Regions from separate parts of the Leclercia sp. GHBNCSD genome, predicted to be linked through region 1. Evidence: predicted binding sites of a transcription regulator. Region 1 holds the regulator's gene; each other region holds the start of a gene.
The links. The regulator Fur, encoded in region 1, represses iron uptake genes when iron is present. The targets are predictions, from matches to a motif close to ATAATAATGAGAACNACTATCAA.

Region 1 (4,216 bases):
TATCGAAAACTATCCTCAGGGCGAAAGCGAGCTGGTGACCATGCCGAACCATCCGAGCAAGCCGGAGATGGGTAGCCGTGAAGTGCCGTTCAGCGCAGAGATCTGGATCGATCGCGCCGACTTCCGCGAAGAAGCGAACAAGCAGTACAAACGCCTGGTGCTGGGCAAAGAAGTGCGCCTGCGTAATGCCTACGTGATCAAAGCTGAGCGTGTTGAAAAAGATGCTGAAGGCACTATCACCACGATCTTCTGCAGCTACGATGCCGAGACTCTGAGCAAAGATCCTGCCGATGGCCGCAAGGTGAAAGGCGTTATCCACTGGGTCAGCGCGGCACATGCGCTGCCGGTTGAGATCCGTCTGTACGATCGCCTCTTCAGCGTGCCAAACCCGGGTGCCGCAGAGGACTTCCTGGAGGTCATTAACCCGGAGTCGCTGGTGATCAAGCAGGGCTTTGCGGAGCCATCCCTGAAAGGGGCTGTTGCCGGCAATGCGTATCAGTTTGAGCGCGAAGGTTACTTCTGCCTCGACAGCCGCTACGCCACAGCCGATAAACTGGTGTTTAACCGTACCGTTGGTCTGCGTGATACCTGGACGAAAGTCGGCGAATAACCGATCATTTTCTGATAAACGCCGCGCATTGCGGCGTTTTTTTTGCCAGACAATCGGGTCAGAATTTAACCATATGTTCGCGTTGCGAATTAATTCCCTTTCTTAAAACTGTTCGCTTTTTCTTCCTTTTCGCAAATTCACCGTAATAGCTATCAGAATGGCTGTTTAATGCCTGCCTGTTAAAAATAACTCGCTAATTATTCCTGTTATTTTAATAAAATATTCTTCTTCCTTTGCTTTGTTACAATTAGCAATCAAATATGTGCGCTTTGTCATAATCCTGACGTTTGATCGCTGAAAAGCATTGATAATTCGCGTCGCGAAAAATAGTCTACAGAGAGGAGATGTAAGCGGGTATTTCTGGTTACCTCCACTTTTTACTTTTTGTTTTTCGCCGTTTTAGGCGCTTTAAATACGTCAAAGAGGATTAATTATGCGTACGTTCAGTGGCAAACGTAGTGCGCTAGCGCTGGCTATTGCCGGTGTAACAGCAATGTCAGGCTGGATGGTTTCTCCGAAAGCCCAGGCCGAAGGTTTTATTGATGATTCCACGCTCACGGGCGGTATTTATTACTGGCAGCGTGAACGTGACCGTAAAGATGTCGAAGCAGATAAATATAAAACTAACCTGGCTCACTCCACCTGGAACGCCAACCTCGATTTCCAGTCCGGCTATGCCGCCGATATGTTCGGTCTTGATCTTGCTGCGTTCACGGCCATTGAAATGGCGGAAAATGGCGACAGCGGCCACCCGAACGAAATTGCGTTCTCCTCCAGCAACAAAGCCTACAAAGAGGACTGGTCCGGCGATAAGAGCGGAATCAGCCTGTATAAAGCCGCAGCAAAATTTAAATACGGTCCGGTCTGGGCGCGCGGTGGCTGGCTGCAACCAACCGGCCAGACCCTGTTAGCGCCACACTGGAGCTTTATGCCAGGTACCTACCAGGGTGCCGAAGCCGGGGCAAACTTTGACTACGGCGACAGCGGGGCGCTGAGTTTCTCGTATATGTGGACCAACGAGTACAAAGCGCCTTGGCATCTTGAGATGGACAAGTTCTATCAGAATGACAGAAAAACCCGCGTTGATTATCTCCACTCATTTGGCGCGAAGTACGATTTCAAAAATAACCTGATTCTGGAAGCCGCGTTTGGCCAGGCGGAAGGCTTCATCGATCAGTACTTTGCCAAAGCGAGCTACAAACTGGATATCGTGGGCGGCCCCCTCTCTACCAGCTACCAGTTCTACGGCACGCGTGATAAAGCCGATAGCGGCACCGTGAACGATATCTACGACGGCACGGCATGGCTGCAGGCGCTGACCCTGGGTTATAAGGTCGGTCAGGTCGACTTACGTCTGGAAGGGACTTACGTTAAGGCGGAAGGGCAGCAGGGCTATTTCCTGCAGCGCATGACCCCAACCTATGCTTCGTCCAACGGTCGTCTGGACGTGTGGTGGGATAACCGCTCCGACTTCAACGCCAACGGCGAAAAAGCGGTCTTCTTCGGCGCGATGTATGACCTGAGCAACTGGAACCTCGCAGGCTGGAGCGTCGGTGCTTCTTATGTTTACGCCTGGGATGCAAAACCAGCAGACTGGCTGATCAACAGCGCGGGCCAGCGTGAAGATATCGCCTCTAACAAGATCAAAGAGTCTGCCTATAGTCTGGATGCGATCTACACCCTGCAGGACGGTCGCGCGAAAGGCACCATGTTCAAACTGCACTTCACGCAGTATGACAACCATTCCGACATCCCAAGCTACGGCGGCGGCTACGGCAACATCTTCCAGGATGAGCGTGACGTGAAATTTATGGTTATCGCCCCGTTCACCATCTTCTGATGACTCACCCGGCGGGGGATAACCCCGCCGATCGGAGACTGCTATGCTGAAAAAAATCGTACTGGTTGCGCTGCTGGCATCAGGACTGGCCGCCTGCGCACAACCCCAGACCCAGAGAGAAGACACCCGTCTGAAAGAGGCCTACAGCGCCTGTATCAATACCGCTGAAGGTTCGCCAGAAAAAATCGAAGCCTGCCAGAGCGTGCTGAACGTGCTGCGCCAGGAGAAGAAGCACGAACAGTTTGCCAACCAGGAAAGCGTGCGAGTGGCGGATTACCAAGCCTGTATTATGGCGCGCAAAACGGGTAACAATCAGGACGTGACCAAAAATTGCGACAAAATCTGGCAGGAAATTCGCAGTAATAACAGCAAGTAATTCGCTGTTTTTAACGCCCGGTGGCGCGATGCTCACCGGGTCTACCAGGGTGAAATCACCCGTAGGCCCGTGTAAGCGCAGCGCCACCGGGCTTTTTACATTATGACAGGCATAAAAAAGCCAACCGTCAGGTTGGCTCGGAGCAGGCGGATGAATTATTTCGCGTCGTGCGCGTGATCATCTTCGCGGCAGTCGCCTTCGGCACAGTGGCCATAGAGGTAGAGACTGTGGTTGGTCAGACGAATGCCATGACGGGCGGCAATTTCACGCTGACGTGATTCGATAGAGTCGTCGCTGAATTCGATCACTTTGCCGCAATCCAGGCAAATCAGGTGATCGTGGTGATGCTGCTGCGTCAGTTCAAATACGGATTTCCCGCCTTCAAAGTTGTGACGCGTCACGATGCCTGCATCGTCGAACTGGTTCAGTACACGGTAAACGGTCGCCAGACCAATCTCTTCGCCCATGTCGATCAGACGCTTGTATAAGTCTTCCGCACTGACATGATGGTTATCCGGACCCTGAAGCACTTCCAGGATTTTTAACCGTGGAAGCGTGACTTTCAGTCCGGCCTTCTTTAATGCGGTGTTGTTGTCAGTCATGCGGAATCTGTCCTGTTGCTAAACGATTCACTTCTAAAGAAGAAGTGACAGAAAATGCACCTGGGAAATGCGTCTCATTATAGAACTGCCATGACCTAATGAAAACTGCAAGTCTCAAGTAAAGTATGCTTATAAAAACGTGGTACCGCCAACAAACTTGTTACAGGGTGACCCGTTTGAACCTGGATCATTGTACAGGTATGGCAGGAAAAGTTAAAAATTTGTAGCAATTATTTTGATTGATATTACCTATCAATGCGGCGCAACTATGGCGTTGCGCCGCAGTGTGATCAGGCGTTGAGAATATCGTCGAGGTGCAGCTCTTCGCGAACCTGCTTAACCCATTTCTCTACGCGCTCAGCGGTCAGTTCAGGCTGGCGATCTTCATCGATGGCAAGACCCACGAAGTGGTTATCATCGGCCAGACCTTTAGAGGCTTCGAAGTGGTAGCCAGCAGTTGGCCAGTGACCAACGATTACGGCGCCGCGCGGCTCAATGATATCGCGGATGGTGCCGAGAGCGTCGCAGAAGTACTCTGCGTAATCTTCCTGATCGCCACAGCCGAACAGGGCAACCAGTTTGCCGTTGAAATCGATCTCTTCCAGAGACGGGAAGAAATCGTCCCAGTCGCACTGCGCTTCACCGTAGTACCAGGTAGGGATGCCCAGCAGCAGGATATCGTAGCCTTCGATATCTTCTTTGCTGCTTTTCGCAATGTCATGCACATCGGCAACGTCTTTACCTAGCTGTTTTTGAATGTTTTTTGCGATATTTTCGGTATTACCCGT
Region 2 (4,216 bases), 1.5 Mb from region 1:
CGGAGGATGTCTGCTGGGAGACGCTGGCGGATAACTTTTCTCTCTCGCTGCGCACCCTGCATCGCCAGCTCAAACAGCACACCGGGCAGACGCCGCAGCGCTACCTGAACCGTCTGCGGCTGATTAAAGCGCGGCATCTGCTGCGCCATACCGATGATAGCGTCACGGATATCGCCTATCGCTGCGGTTTCGGCGACAGTAACCACTTTTCGACCCTGTTTCGCCGGGAATTTAGCTGGTCGCCGCGCGATATTCGCCAGGGCCGGGATGCTTCACTTCAGTAACGCGAGGAAAATCACCGTTTTATTGCCGCAAAGCGGGTAATAATGTCAGGTTATTCCCCGGTGAGGTTGTGACGTGGCAGGACAGTTGATTCTTCGCAGAGCCGATTTTTTTGCATCCGCTGCTCAGGCCGTCGCGGTGGCGGACCGCTATCCGCAGAATGTCTTTGCCGAACATACCCACGACTTCTGCGAGCTGGTGCTGGTGTGGCGCGGCAACGGCCTGCATATCCTCAACGATCGCCCCTACCGTATTACCCGCGGTGACCTGTTTTACATCCGCGCGGAAGACAAACACGCCTACGCCTCGGTGAACGATCTGGTGCTGCAGAACATCATCTACTGCCCCGACCGGCTGAAGCTCAACGTGGACTGGGGAGCCAACATCCCCGGCTTTATGAACGCCCGCGGAGCACCACACTGGCGGCTTGGCAGCAACGGTATGACTCAGGTGCGCCAGATCATTGCCCAACTGGAGCAGGAGAGCCTGAAGGACGATCCCCACGGCTATGACCTGGCGGAGCTGCTGTTTGCCCAGCTGGTGATCATGCTCAAACGCTACCGCTACGCCCCGGACAACCCGACCGCCAGCGAGCCGGAAGCGCTGCTGGATAAGCTCATCACCGCGCTGTCTGGCAGCCTGAACCGCAGCTTTGTGCTGGAGAAGTTTTGCGAGCAGGAGCAGTGCAGCGAGCGCGCCCTGCGCCAGCAGTTCCGAACCCAGACCGGCATGACGGTGAACCACTATCTGCGTCAGCTGCGGATCTGCCACGCCCAGTATCTGCTGCAGCATACCGAGCTGATGGTGAGTGAAGTGGCGATGCAGTGCGGCTTTGAGGACAGCAACTACTTCTCGGTGGTGTTTAACCGCGAAGTGGGGATGACCCCGGTTCAGTGGCGCCACCGCAGCCATAACGCCGCGTAATAGAATCCCGGCTCTACCCCTGACTTCTCCGCAGCCCCCGCCAGATCAGTGACATAACGAAAAGTTATAACCTTATTAAAACTACGGCATTGATAAACATTTTCAATATCATTTAATTAACTATAATGAACCAACTGCTTACGCGGCATTAACACGTTTGCCGCCCGACAATAATGGAGATGATTATGAGCTATACCCTGCCATCCCTGCCGTACGCTTACGACGCCCTGGAGCCGCATTTCGACAAGCAGACGATGGAAATCCATCACACCAAACACCACCAGACTTACGTTAACAACGCCAACGCGGCGCTGGAAAGCCTGCCAGAATTCGCGAGCCTGCCGGTTGAAGAGCTGATCACCAAACTGGATCAACTGCCAGCCGACAAGAAAACCGTCCTGCGCAACAACGCGGGCGGCCATGCTAACCACAGCCTGTTCTGGAAAGGCCTGAAAACCGGTACTACTCTGCAGGGCGACCTGAAATCCGCTATTGAGCGCGACTTCGGCTCCGTTGAGAACTTCAAAGCTGAGTTTGAAAAAGCGGCTGCTACCCGTTTCGGCTCCGGCTGGGCGTGGCTGGTTCTGAAAGGCGACAAACTGGCGGTAGTCTCTACGGCTAACCAGGACTCCCCGCTGATGGGCGAAGCGATCTCTGGCGCATCCGGTTTCCCAATCCTGGGTCTGGACGTGTGGGAACACGCTTACTACCTGAAATTCCAGAACCGTCGTCCGGACTACATCAAAGCCTTCTGGGACGTCGTCAACTGGGACGAAGCTGCGGCACGTTTCGCTGCTAAAAAATAAGGTTGCAAAGCCTTCTGTGAGAAGCGAGTCTGATGACTCGCTTTTTTTGTATCTGAAGGAGTAGAGATGCATTACCCGGTGAATGTGTTTACAGGCAAGGTAAGGGACTACGACGGCAGCCGCCCGAGCGCAATTGCTAAAGTGCAGGTCGACGGTGAGCTGACCTTAACCGACCTTGGACTGGCAGGTGACGAGCAGGCGGAAAAGAAGATCCACGGCGGGCCCGACCGCGCGCTGTGCCACTATCCGCGGGAGCACTATCAGCACTGGGCAAGGGAATTTCCCGCTCAGGCCGATCTGTTTGTCGCCCCGGCGTTTGGCGAAAACCTCTCAACCGAGGGGCTGACGGAGGAGAACGTCTTTATCGGCGACATCTTTCGCTGGGGGGATGCCCTGATCCAGGTGACCCAGCCGCGCTCGCCGTGCTTCAAACTCAACTTCCATTTCGGCATCAGCGATATGGCTACGCAGATGCAGAACGCGGCGAAAACCGGCTGGCTCTATCGGGTGGTGCTGGCAGGGCAGGTATCGGCGGATGCGCCCCTGAAGCTGGTGTCACGCCTGAGCGACGTATCGGTACATGACGCCTGCGCTATCGCCTGGCATATGCCGTTTGACGACGAACAGTATCAGCGTCTGCTGGCGGCGGCGGGCCTGTCAACAAGCTGGACCAGAACCATGCAGAAACGGCGTTTAAGCGGGAAGATCGAGAATAATTCCCGCAGATTGTGGGGAAACCAGGCCGGGTAAGGCGAAGCCGCCACCCGGCATAACAGGCGACAACTACGAACGTTTATACAACGGCAGCCAGAGGGTTAAACGCAATCCACCCAGCGGGCTGTCGTCCGCTTTCACCCAGCCGCGATGCTGCTGAATGGCGGTTTCGACAATCGCCAGACCCAGTCCGGTGCCGCCAGATTCACGGTCGCGGGCTTCGTCAGTACGGTAGAACGGACGGAAAATCTGCTCGCGATCTTCCGGGCTGACGCCAGGACCATCGTCATCCACGTTAATAGTGATGCCGTCTTTATCCACCGAGAACGCCACCTCGATTTTGGTATGCGAGTAGCGCAGGGCGTTACGGACGATATTCTCCAGCGCGCTTTCCAGCGCATTCGGGTTACCGTACAGCGGCCACGGGCCCGGCGGGAAATTAACGGTGAACGATTTACCCATCTGCTCCGCTTCGAAGGCGGCGTTATCCAGCACTTCGCCCCAGAGGTGGTTAGCCTTCATCGTTTCGCTGACCAGCGCGTTTTTCTGCTGATTGCGTGACATCACCAGCAGGTCGTTGATCATGCTGTCCAGACGGTGGGCTTCCGTTTCGATACGCTCCAGCTCCTTGCTCTCACCACTGCGGCGGCGCAGCAGGGCGGTGCCAAGTTGCAGGCGCGTCAGCGGGGTACGCAGCTCGTGCGAGATATCAGAAAGCAGACGCTGCTGGGTCGTCATCATCCGCTCTAGCGCCGTCACCATCTGGTTGAAGCTGGCCCCTGCCGCCAGGAACTCCTGCGGCCCGGCTTCCAGTTCCGGGTGCTGTCGCAGGTTGCCCTGCGCCACTTCATCCGCGGCGTTTTTCAGTTTGCGCGCCGGCTTCGCCAGGCTCCATGCGAGCCACAACAACAGCGGTGAACTCACCAGCATGGTGACAATCAGCAGTAGCAGCGGGCGGTCAAACAGCAGATTGATAAAGTCGGACTGGGAGCTGCTCGCCGGGCGGATCAGGTAGAGCTGATAATTATCCTCCCCGTCATTGACGGAGAACGGCCCCACCATCTCCACCCGACCATATTTTTTCTTTTGCGGGTGATCGGCGTTATCCGCCTGGCCAATGAAGTTACGGATGATCTGCATTTCATTGCGGTCCGCACCAATCACGCGACCTTCGCTGGTCACCAGCAGCAGGCGTTGGCCGGGAGGCGCCCATTTTTCGATAGCGCGAAACAGCCTGCGCCACCACATCAAATCATTGGGCGGATCGGTGGCCAGCTCTGCTTCTACGTGTTGCTCGATCATCACACCCTGACGTTGCTCGCTGTCGAGGAGCTCCGTCATCTGGCGTGAGTCGAGTTTTGGCAACATCAAAACCAGCATTAAAACCAGTGCCAGCGTCAGCCAGAAGATGGCGAAAATGCGGGCGGTTAAGCTACCTATCATGAAGCGGAAACCATCAGATAGCCGCGTCCACGCAGGGTTTTAAACCA
Region 3 (4,216 bases), 2.7 Mb from region 1:
GAAACGGATGGGCCTGGAGTATGTCGATATCTTCTATCATCACCGTCCGGACCCGGAAACGCCGTTGAAAGAGACGATGAAAGCGTTAGACCACATCGTGCGCCAGGGCAAGGCACTGTACGTTGGGCTATCCAACTATCCGGCAGAGCTGGCTCGGCAGGCCATTGAGATCCTCGATGATTTAGGCACGCCCTGCATTATCCATCAGCCGAAATATTCGATGTTTGAACGCACCCCGGAAGCGGGCTTACTGGGCGTCCTGAAGGATAAAGGGGTGGGCTGCATCGCCTTTTCGCCCCTCGCCGGGGGCCAGCTGACCGACCGCTATCTTAACGGTATTCCGGCAGATTCCCGCGCCGCCAGCGGAAGCCGGTTCCTCAATCCGGATCAGCTCACCGAAGAGAAGCTGGCGAAAGTGCGTCAGCTTAACGCCCTGGCGGAACGCCGCAACCAGAAGCTATCGCAGATGGCGCTGGCCTGGGTATTACATCAGGAAGCCGTCACCTCAGTGCTGATTGGCGCCAGCAAAACGGCGCAAATTGATGATGCTGTGGGAATGCTGGCGAACCGTCACTTCACGCCTGAGGAACTGAACGAAATCGACGGAATTCTGAATAGTGTAAATTAAAAGCGCTTTTAGCAAAAAGTGCTACGCCTTCTGAATTAGGAGTTAAAGCGATTATCCGGGGCTTTACCGCCCCTTAATATTGCGTTAACAAGCCGATTACGGCTCCGATCGTGAAGGAGAAAAACCATGTTCAGGTCTCTGATTCTTGCAGCAGTATTACTGGCTTCAGCCCCGCTGGTCGCTAATGCTGGCGAAATCACCCTGTTGCCATCCATAAAATTACAAATTGGCGATCGTGATAATTATGGTAACTACTGGGATGGCGGCGGCTGGCGTGACCGCGACTACTGGCGCCGACATTATGAATGGCGCGGCAACCGCTGGCACAGACATGATAACGGCTACCATCGTGGCTGGGATAAACGCAAAGCCTATGAGCGTGGCTACCGCGCAGGCTGGAGCGATCGTGACGATCATCGAGGCCCACGCGGTCGTGGTCATGGTCATGGTCATGGCGGGCACGGTCACCGTCACTGATACGAAAAAGGCGCCTTCCGGCGCCTTTTTTACAATCCCAATGCGGTCCCGATAAGTAGCCACAGATTCAGCGCCACCACCAGAACCACGATCGCCCACCCCGTCCGTCTCACCGCCTTACTGTTAACCAGATCGCCCATCAGCTTCTTGTCACTGGTGAACACCAGCAGCGGCACCAGCGCCAGCGCAATACCAAAACTGAGCAGCACCTGGCTCATCACCAGAATGCGGGTCGGATCCAGTCCCATCAGGATCACCACAAACGACGGCAGCATCGTGATCGAACGGCGCACCCATAAAGGAATGTGGAAGCGCACAAATCCCTGCATCACCACCTGCCCTGCCAGCGTGCCTACCACGGTGGAAGAGAGACCCGCTGCCACCAGGCTCAGGCCAAAAATGGTCGCCGCCGCGTGACTCAGCAGCGGTTCCAGCGTCAGGTACGCCTGATCCAGATCGGCAACGCCGGTATGGCCGTTGAAATGGAATGCCGCTGCGGCGGTGGCCATCATCGCCAGGTTAACAAACCCGGCAATGGTCATAGCGATGGCGACGTCCCACTTTGTCGCGGAGTAGCGCTCATGCCGTGAACCGCCATGCAGGTTCTGGGTCAGCGAGGAGTGCAGATAGATCACGTGCGGCATAATGGTCGCGCCCAGTACCCCGGCCGCAAGGAACACCGCTTCGGTGGTAGGCAGACTTGGGATCGCCATTCCTTTACCCAGTTGAACCAGATCCGGCTGGGAGAAGATGAGCTCAACAATGTAGGCTGCCGCCACAAACAGCAGCAGGCCGCCAATTACTTTCTCCAGCGGTTTCTGCCCGCGTCGTTGCAGCATCAGAATAAGGAAGGTGGCGATACCGGTTAATACCGCGCCCTGCAACAGCGATACGCCGAGGATCAGCTTAAAGCCGATCGCCGCGCCGATAAATTCTGCCAGGTCGGTCGCCATGGCAATAATCTCCGCCTGCACCCAGTAGAACCAGACCAGCGGACGCGGATAGTGGTCGCGGATCTGCTCCGCGAGATTTTTACCGGTGGCAATGCCCAGTTTTGCCGACAGCACCTGAATCATCATCGCCATCAGGTTGGCCCAGACTACCACCCACAAGAGTTTGTAGCCGAAGCTGGCTCCGGCCTGGATGTTGGTCGCAAAATTACCGGGATCGATATAGCCAATGGCGGCAATAAACGCAGGTCCCATTAATGCGAACCGCATTTTGCGTGCAGCTCTGCCACTGCTACTCTCATCAACGCGACTATTGCTCATTTTTGCCTCAGTAATATAGCCTTTGCTATGTTAAATGCTATCAAAATGCGAATGATTATCAAGTTCATTTAAAAGGATTATCGTGATTGCAGTGATAGCGAAGAACAATTAGCAGGCTGGAATGAAGTATGGATAGCGGGCAAAAGCACGCGCCTTTGTGAAGCGTAGCACACAAACTTAACTTTTAACTCATTTACATAACATAACAAAAATGTATCGTATGTCACTATTTTTGAAACTCGTCACAGGACTCAACGATAGTGTGGCTTTGATCTCGTTTTCTTTACGCTTGTTTCATAGAATGTGCAGCGAAATTAAACCTGCCTCATATTTGGAGCAAATATGGACCGCGTCCTACATTTTGTCCTGGCACTTGTTGTCGTTGCCGTGCTTGCGTTGCTGGTCAGCAGCGATCGCAAAAAGATCCGCATTCGCTATGTCATTCAGTTACTTGTTATTGAAGTATTGCTCGCCTGGTTCTTCCTGAACTCAGACGTGGGGCTGGGCTTTGTAAAAGGCTTCTCCGAGATGTTTGAAAAACTGCTCGGATTCGCCAATGAAGGAACCAACTTCGTGTTCGGTAAAATGAACGATGAAGGTCTGGCATTCTTCTTCCTGAAAGTGTTGTGCCCAATCGTCTTTATCTCCGCCCTGATCGGTATCCTGCAGCACATTCGCATTCTGCCGATTGTCATCCGCGCTATTGGTACCGTGCTGTCTAAAGTAAACGGCATGGGCAAACTGGAATCTTTCAACGCCGTAAGTTCCCTGATCCTCGGTCAGTCTGAGAACTTTATCGCCTATAAAGATATCCTTAGCAAAATGTCCCGCAACCGCATGTACACCATGGCGGCAACGGCAATGTCTACCGTTTCCATGTCTATCGTGGGCGCGTATATGACCATGCTTGAGCCTAAATATGTGGTGGCTGCGCTGGTTCTGAACATGTTCAGCACCTTTATCGTTCTGTCACTGATTAACCCGTACCGCGTGGACGAAAGTGAAGAGAATCTGCAGATGGCGAATCTGCACGAAGGTCAGAGCTTCTTCGAAATGCTGGGTGAATACATCCTGGCAGGCTTCAAAGTGGCGGTGATTGTTGCCGCGATGCTGATCGGCTTTATCGCCCTGATCTCCGCGCTGAATGCCCTGTTTGCTGCCGTACTGGGTATCTCCTTCCAGGGGATTCTGGGTTACATCTTCTACCCGGTAGCCTGGGTGATGGGTGTGCCAGCCAGCGAAGCGCTGCAGGTGGGCAGTATTATGGCGACCAAACTGGTTTCTAACGAATTCGTCGCGATGATGGATCTGCAGAAAATCGCCGGTAGCCTCTCCCCGCGCGCCGAAGGCATTCTCTCCGTCTTCCTGGTTTCATTCGCTAACTTCTCTTCCATCGGTATCATCGCCGGTGCGATTAAAGGCCTGAACGAAGAGCAAGGTAACGTGGTTTCCCGCTTCGGTCTGAAACTGGTCTACGGTTCTACGCTGGTCAGCGTCCTGTCAGCGTCCATCGCTGCACTGGTACTGTAATAGCATAAAAAAACCGGGGATAACACCCCGGTTTTTTTTCGCCTGTCATTCGCTGAGCGGTTGCGGTTTGCCGATCAGATATCCCTGTAAATAGTCCACTCCCGAGGCGAGCAACTTTTCCCGCTGCGCTTCCGTTTCGACAAACTCCGCCACCACGCACAGCGACCGGGTCTTTGCCAGGTTACAGATGGATTTCACAATCATCGCATCCATGCTGTCGCTGCAAATATCCTTCACAAAGCAGCCGTCGATCTTGATGATATCCGCCTGCAGGCGCTTGAGTCGTTCGTAATTGGCGTACCCGGTACCG
Region 4 (4,216 bases), on a different contig from region 1:
AGCCGCGATAGCTGTTCTGGCTCTGCCCAGCGGAGATCCCTTTCGAAATGATGGTCGACCGGGTGTTTTTGCCGATGTGGATCATCTTGGTGCCGGTATCGGCCTGCTGATGCCCGCTGGTCAGCGCCACGGAGTAGAACTCGCCGATGGAGTTATCCCCGCGCAGAATACAGCTCGGATATTTCCAGGTGATGGCGGAGCCGGTCTCAGACTGGGTCCACGACATTTTACTGTTTTCGCCTTCGCACAGGGCGCGCTTGGTGACGAAGTTCAGGATGCCGCCGGTGTTATTATCCCCCGGGAACCAGTTCTGCACCGTCGAATATTTCACCTCGGCGTCTTTATGGATGATCACCTCCACCACTGCCGCGTGCAGCTGGTAGCTGTCGCGCACCGGGGCGGAACAGCCCTCGATATAGCTGACGTAGCTACCCTCATCGGCAACGAGGATGGTGCGTTCAAACTGGCCGGTTTTCTCGGCGTTGATACGGAAATAGGTAGAGAGTTCCATCGGGCAGCGCACGCCTTTCGGCACGTAGATAAAGGTGCCGTCGGAGGCTACCGCCGCGTTGAGGGCGGCAAAGAAGTTGTCATTGCCCGGCACGACGGTGCCAAGATATTTCTTCACCAGCTCTGGGTGATCGTGGATAGCTTCCCCGAAGGAGCAGAAGATGATCCCCTGCTCGCCCAGTTTTTCGCGATAAGTAGTCGCGACCGAGACGGAGTCAAAGATGGCGTCCACCGCCACCTCGCGCCCTTCACGTACCGGCACGCCGAGCTGTTCGAACGCCTCCTCCACCTCTTTACTTAAAAAGGCGTTAGCCCCGGTCTGCTGTACCGCACCGGGCTCAGAGGCGCAGGTGTCGTCGCAATGACCGCAGGAGGGGGCAGAGTAGTAGCTGTAATTCTGATAGTTAAGCTTATCGTAGTGCGCCTTCAGCCAGTGCGGCTCTTCCATCTCCAGCCAGGCTTTGAACGCATTCAGCCGGAACTCCAGCATCCAGTCGGGTTCGTTACGCTTGGCGGAAATCGCGCGGATGACCTCTTCGTTAATCCCTTTTGCCAGCTCGTCGGTCTGCAATTGGGTGAAGAAGCCCTCTTTGTAATTAATGTGGCCGCCGGACCAGGTGTTGACGTCGTCAGTTGCTTCAGTATGTCGAGACATAATACCGCCTATACCCCAAAACTTTCGCCGCAGCCGCATTCGTTCTGGGCTTTCGGGTTATTGAATTTGAATAACTGGTTTAAGCCTTCGCGCACGTAATCCACTTCCGTACCGTCAATAAACGGCATCGCCTGGAGCGGCACATAGAGCCGGGCGCCGTCATGTTCAAAAACCAGATCGTCTTTTTCCGGCTGGCTGACGGTGGTGAGGACATAGCCGAAACCGGCGCAGCCCGTCTGTTTCACCCCTAACCGCACGCCGAGCATATCTGCCTGTTTGCTCACCAGCTCGCGAATGTGCGCCGCTGCGGCAGGGGTCAGCGATAATCCGCGCCATGCAAAATCTGTCGGATCAAACGTTTCTGAATGCTGTTCCATAAGTCCACCTCATGTATTGCGCCCTCTGGGCATAACACCATGTTAGTGATAATGATTATCACTTCAACCCCTCACTTGCAGGGGCATTCGGCTTAATCGCCCTTTTTGCATACTTTTATTAAGCATAGACCCTGATGACAGGCTTAACAGGCCTGACGAAGATTGTTTAATCTCTTGATAATCTTGATGATTAACAGAACAAATCGACCATAATGGTCAAAAGTTAAAATATGTATAGAAAATGCCTATTTTTGGAATAGCCAGATAGATAAGACGCAAGGACAGAGGATCTCCTGAAGGGCGGTGCCAGGTGAGCCAGGCTCTCCAGGATTGAGGCATGACCTTATTTGGGTACTTTGGGCCAACAGGCAAACCTGCGCCCCAGCAGGGTTTTTCTTTTTGTAAGCGTATTCTGAATCTCAGTCGGAAGGGTGAGGCGAACGCCGCCGGGTGCGCTATGCTTCGGCAAAAGGGCAGCATACGGAGGGGAAAATGCTCATTGCAGTTGTGACCATCGCCATCGTTGCCGTCGTCATAACCGGTCTGGTTATCCTGTCTGCCATGCAGGACATTAACAACGATTACTGAATGCAGTAAAAAGAAAGCCCTTAAGACTACCAGAAGTAATCTTAAGGGCTTCTCGCTCCATCCGGCGCTTATCTCCGGCACTCAATATGGCTTAGCTCTTGAAGGAGTATAGGAATAATCTCATAAACCTTGACGCGCGAATTAACATTTCTTGCGGCCCGCCAGTAAGTCTCCCTTTTTCAAGGTGATAAGAAAGAAAAAAGGCCGCTTTTGCGGCCTTTCGCTTTAGATCACAGCCGTAGTCAGCCGCGACGAGCAGCACAAGCGATTCTGTTCATCCAGGATCTCAATCTCCCAGACCTGATGGCGTGAGCCAGCATGCAGCGCACGGCAGACGCCGCGCACCCGGCCGCTGCGCACGGAACGAATATGGTTGGCATTCACCTCCAGCCCCACCACCTTCTGCTCTCCTTCGGTGCAGAGATAGCCCGCCACCGAGCCCAGGGTTTCGGCCAGCACCACCGACGCACCGCCGTGCAGCAGCCCAAAGGGCTGATGGGTGCGGCTGTCGACCGGCATAGTGGCCTCCAGTTCATCCTCGCCGATACGGGTAAACTGGATATCCAGCAACCCCACCATATTCCCGTCGCCCATGGCGTTTAACGCCTGTAACGTGACAGCCCGTTTCCAGATCATCCCATAATCTCCAGTAAGGCCTGCAGTGGATGGCGCACGCCGTTGCCCTCGACGCGTTTGACCTGGCTGCGGCAGGAGTAGCCGGTCGCCAGGCAGCGGTTGCGCGGCAGGCGCTGCATCGCCTGGTGCCAGGAGAGCTCATAGATCCCCAGCGAGTTCGCATGGTTCACCACCTCGTGCCCGTAGGTTCCGGCCATGCCGCAACAGCCAACGCTGACGCTCTCCAGCTTCGCGCCAAAACGGGCAAAGATGGCCGACCACTGTGCTGGCGCGCCCGGCAATGCGGTTACTTCTGTACAGTGTCCGAACAGATACCACGCCTCGCCGCTGGTCTCCTGGGCGGGTTGCGCATCGAGGATCGTCGGCAGCCACTCATGTACCAGCATGACGTGGAAGTCGCCGCGCTTGTCACCGAGGGTCTGCTTGTACTCATCGCGATAGCAGAGCACCAGCGCCGGATCGACCCCAACCATCGGCATACCCAGCTGCGCCACCCGGTTAAGGAAATCCGAGGTTTTTTGCGCGGTTTTCGCAAAGCGGTTGAGGAAACCTTTGATGTGCTGCGCCTTGCCGTTCGGTGAAAACGGCAGCAGCACCGGCTGGTAGCCTAACCGCTCGGCAAGACGAATAAAGTCCGCTACCACCTGGGCATCGTAATAGCTGGTAAAGGGATCCTGCACCACCAGCACCGTTTTCGCTTTTTGCTCTGCGCTCAGCGCCTCAAGCTGCTCGAGGGTCAGGTTGGCAGAGCGGTGGCCGACCATCTGACGCTGCAGGGAGGGCGTGGAGAGCAGCGGCAGGTCGATCATGCCGATATGCTTCTCGGAAAGTTTCCGTACCAGCGGCTGGTTAATAAAGAAGTTAAAGGTGCGCGGCGCGCGGGCCATCAGCGGGGCATAACTCTCCACCGTCGCGACCAGGTGATCGCGCATCGGGCGCAGATACCGGCTGTGATAGAGCTGCAGGAAGCGGGAGCGGAACTCCGGCACGTCGATCTTAATCGGGCACTGGGTAGAGCAGGCTTTACAGGCCAGGCAGCCCGACATCGCCTCTTTCACCTCGTGGGAGAAGTCGTACTCCCCTTTACGCGCATGCCAGCTGTTGCGGGTGCGATCGATAAGGGTGCGCAGGCTGGCGCGTTTCTCCGGCAACTCTTTCTCCAGCGCAAGCGGATCGACGCCGCGTTCGGCCAGCAGGCGCAGCCACTCGCGCACCAGCGTCGCACGTCCTTTCGGCGAGTGAATGCGGTTGCTGGTGATCTTCATTGACGGGCACATCGGGCTTTTCGCATCGAAGTTAAAGCAAAGGCCGTTGCCGTTACACTCCATCGCCCCGCGCCAGGAGGCGCGCACGGCTATCGGGATCTGGCGGTCAAAGGTGCCACGCTTGACCGCATCCACCTGCATCATCGGGGCATCGACACCCTCCGGCGGACAGATTTTACCGGGGT

Region 2: a site for Fur is predicted at 1,296-1,318, ahead of sodA (superoxide dismutase [Mn]). Genes of this name have one in related genera too.
Region 3: a site for Fur is predicted at 2,416-2,438, ahead of ACT3IC_RS15865 (Nramp family divalent metal transporter). Genes of this name have one in related genera too.
Region 4: a site for Fur is predicted at 1,582-1,604, ahead of sufA (Fe-S cluster assembly scaffold SufA). Genes of this name have one in related genera too.

The regions. Positions count from the first base shown of each region.
Region 1 covers NZ_JBQVYO010000001.1:573,710-577,925, reverse strand. The annotation lists gene glnS (glutamine--tRNA ligase) at 1-610, shown strand, start outside; gene chiP (chitoporin ChiP) at 1,044-2,450, shown strand; gene chiQ (ChiQ/YbfN family lipoprotein) at 2,497-2,826, shown strand; gene fur (ferric iron uptake transcriptional regulator) at 2,982-3,428, opposite strand; gene fldA (flavodoxin FldA) at 3,719-4,216, opposite strand, start outside.
Region 2 covers NZ_JBQVYO010000001.1:2,075,890-2,080,105, forward strand. The annotation lists gene rhaS (HTH-type transcriptional activator RhaS) at 1-284, shown strand, start outside; gene rhaR (HTH-type transcriptional activator RhaR) at 358-1,206, shown strand; gene sodA (superoxide dismutase [Mn]) at 1,392-2,012, shown strand; gene yiiM (6-hydroxyaminopurine reductase) at 2,079-2,762, shown strand; gene cpxA (envelope stress sensor histidine kinase CpxA) at 2,796-4,169, opposite strand; gene cpxR (envelope stress response regulator transcription factor CpxR) at 4,166-4,216, opposite strand, start outside.
Region 3 covers NZ_JBQVYO010000001.1:3,298,317-3,302,532, reverse strand. The annotation lists gene mgrA (L-glyceraldehyde 3-phosphate reductase) at 1-628, shown strand, start outside; gene ypeC (DUF2502 domain-containing protein YpeC) at 755-1,105, shown strand; gene ACT3IC_RS15865 (Nramp family divalent metal transporter) at 1,135-2,376, opposite strand; gene ACT3IC_RS15860 (NupC/NupG family nucleoside CNT transporter) at 2,719-3,906, shown strand; gene ACT3IC_RS15855 (EAL domain-containing protein) at 3,952-4,216, opposite strand, start outside.
Region 4 covers NZ_JBQVYO010000002.1:376,461-380,676, forward strand. The annotation lists gene sufB (Fe-S cluster assembly protein SufB) at 1-1,165, opposite strand, end outside; gene sufA (Fe-S cluster assembly scaffold SufA) at 1,174-1,542, opposite strand; gene menI (1,4-dihydroxy-2-naphthoyl-CoA hydrolase) at 2,356-2,766, opposite strand; gene ydiJ (D-2-hydroxyglutarate dehydrogenase YdiJ) at 2,763-4,216, opposite strand, start outside.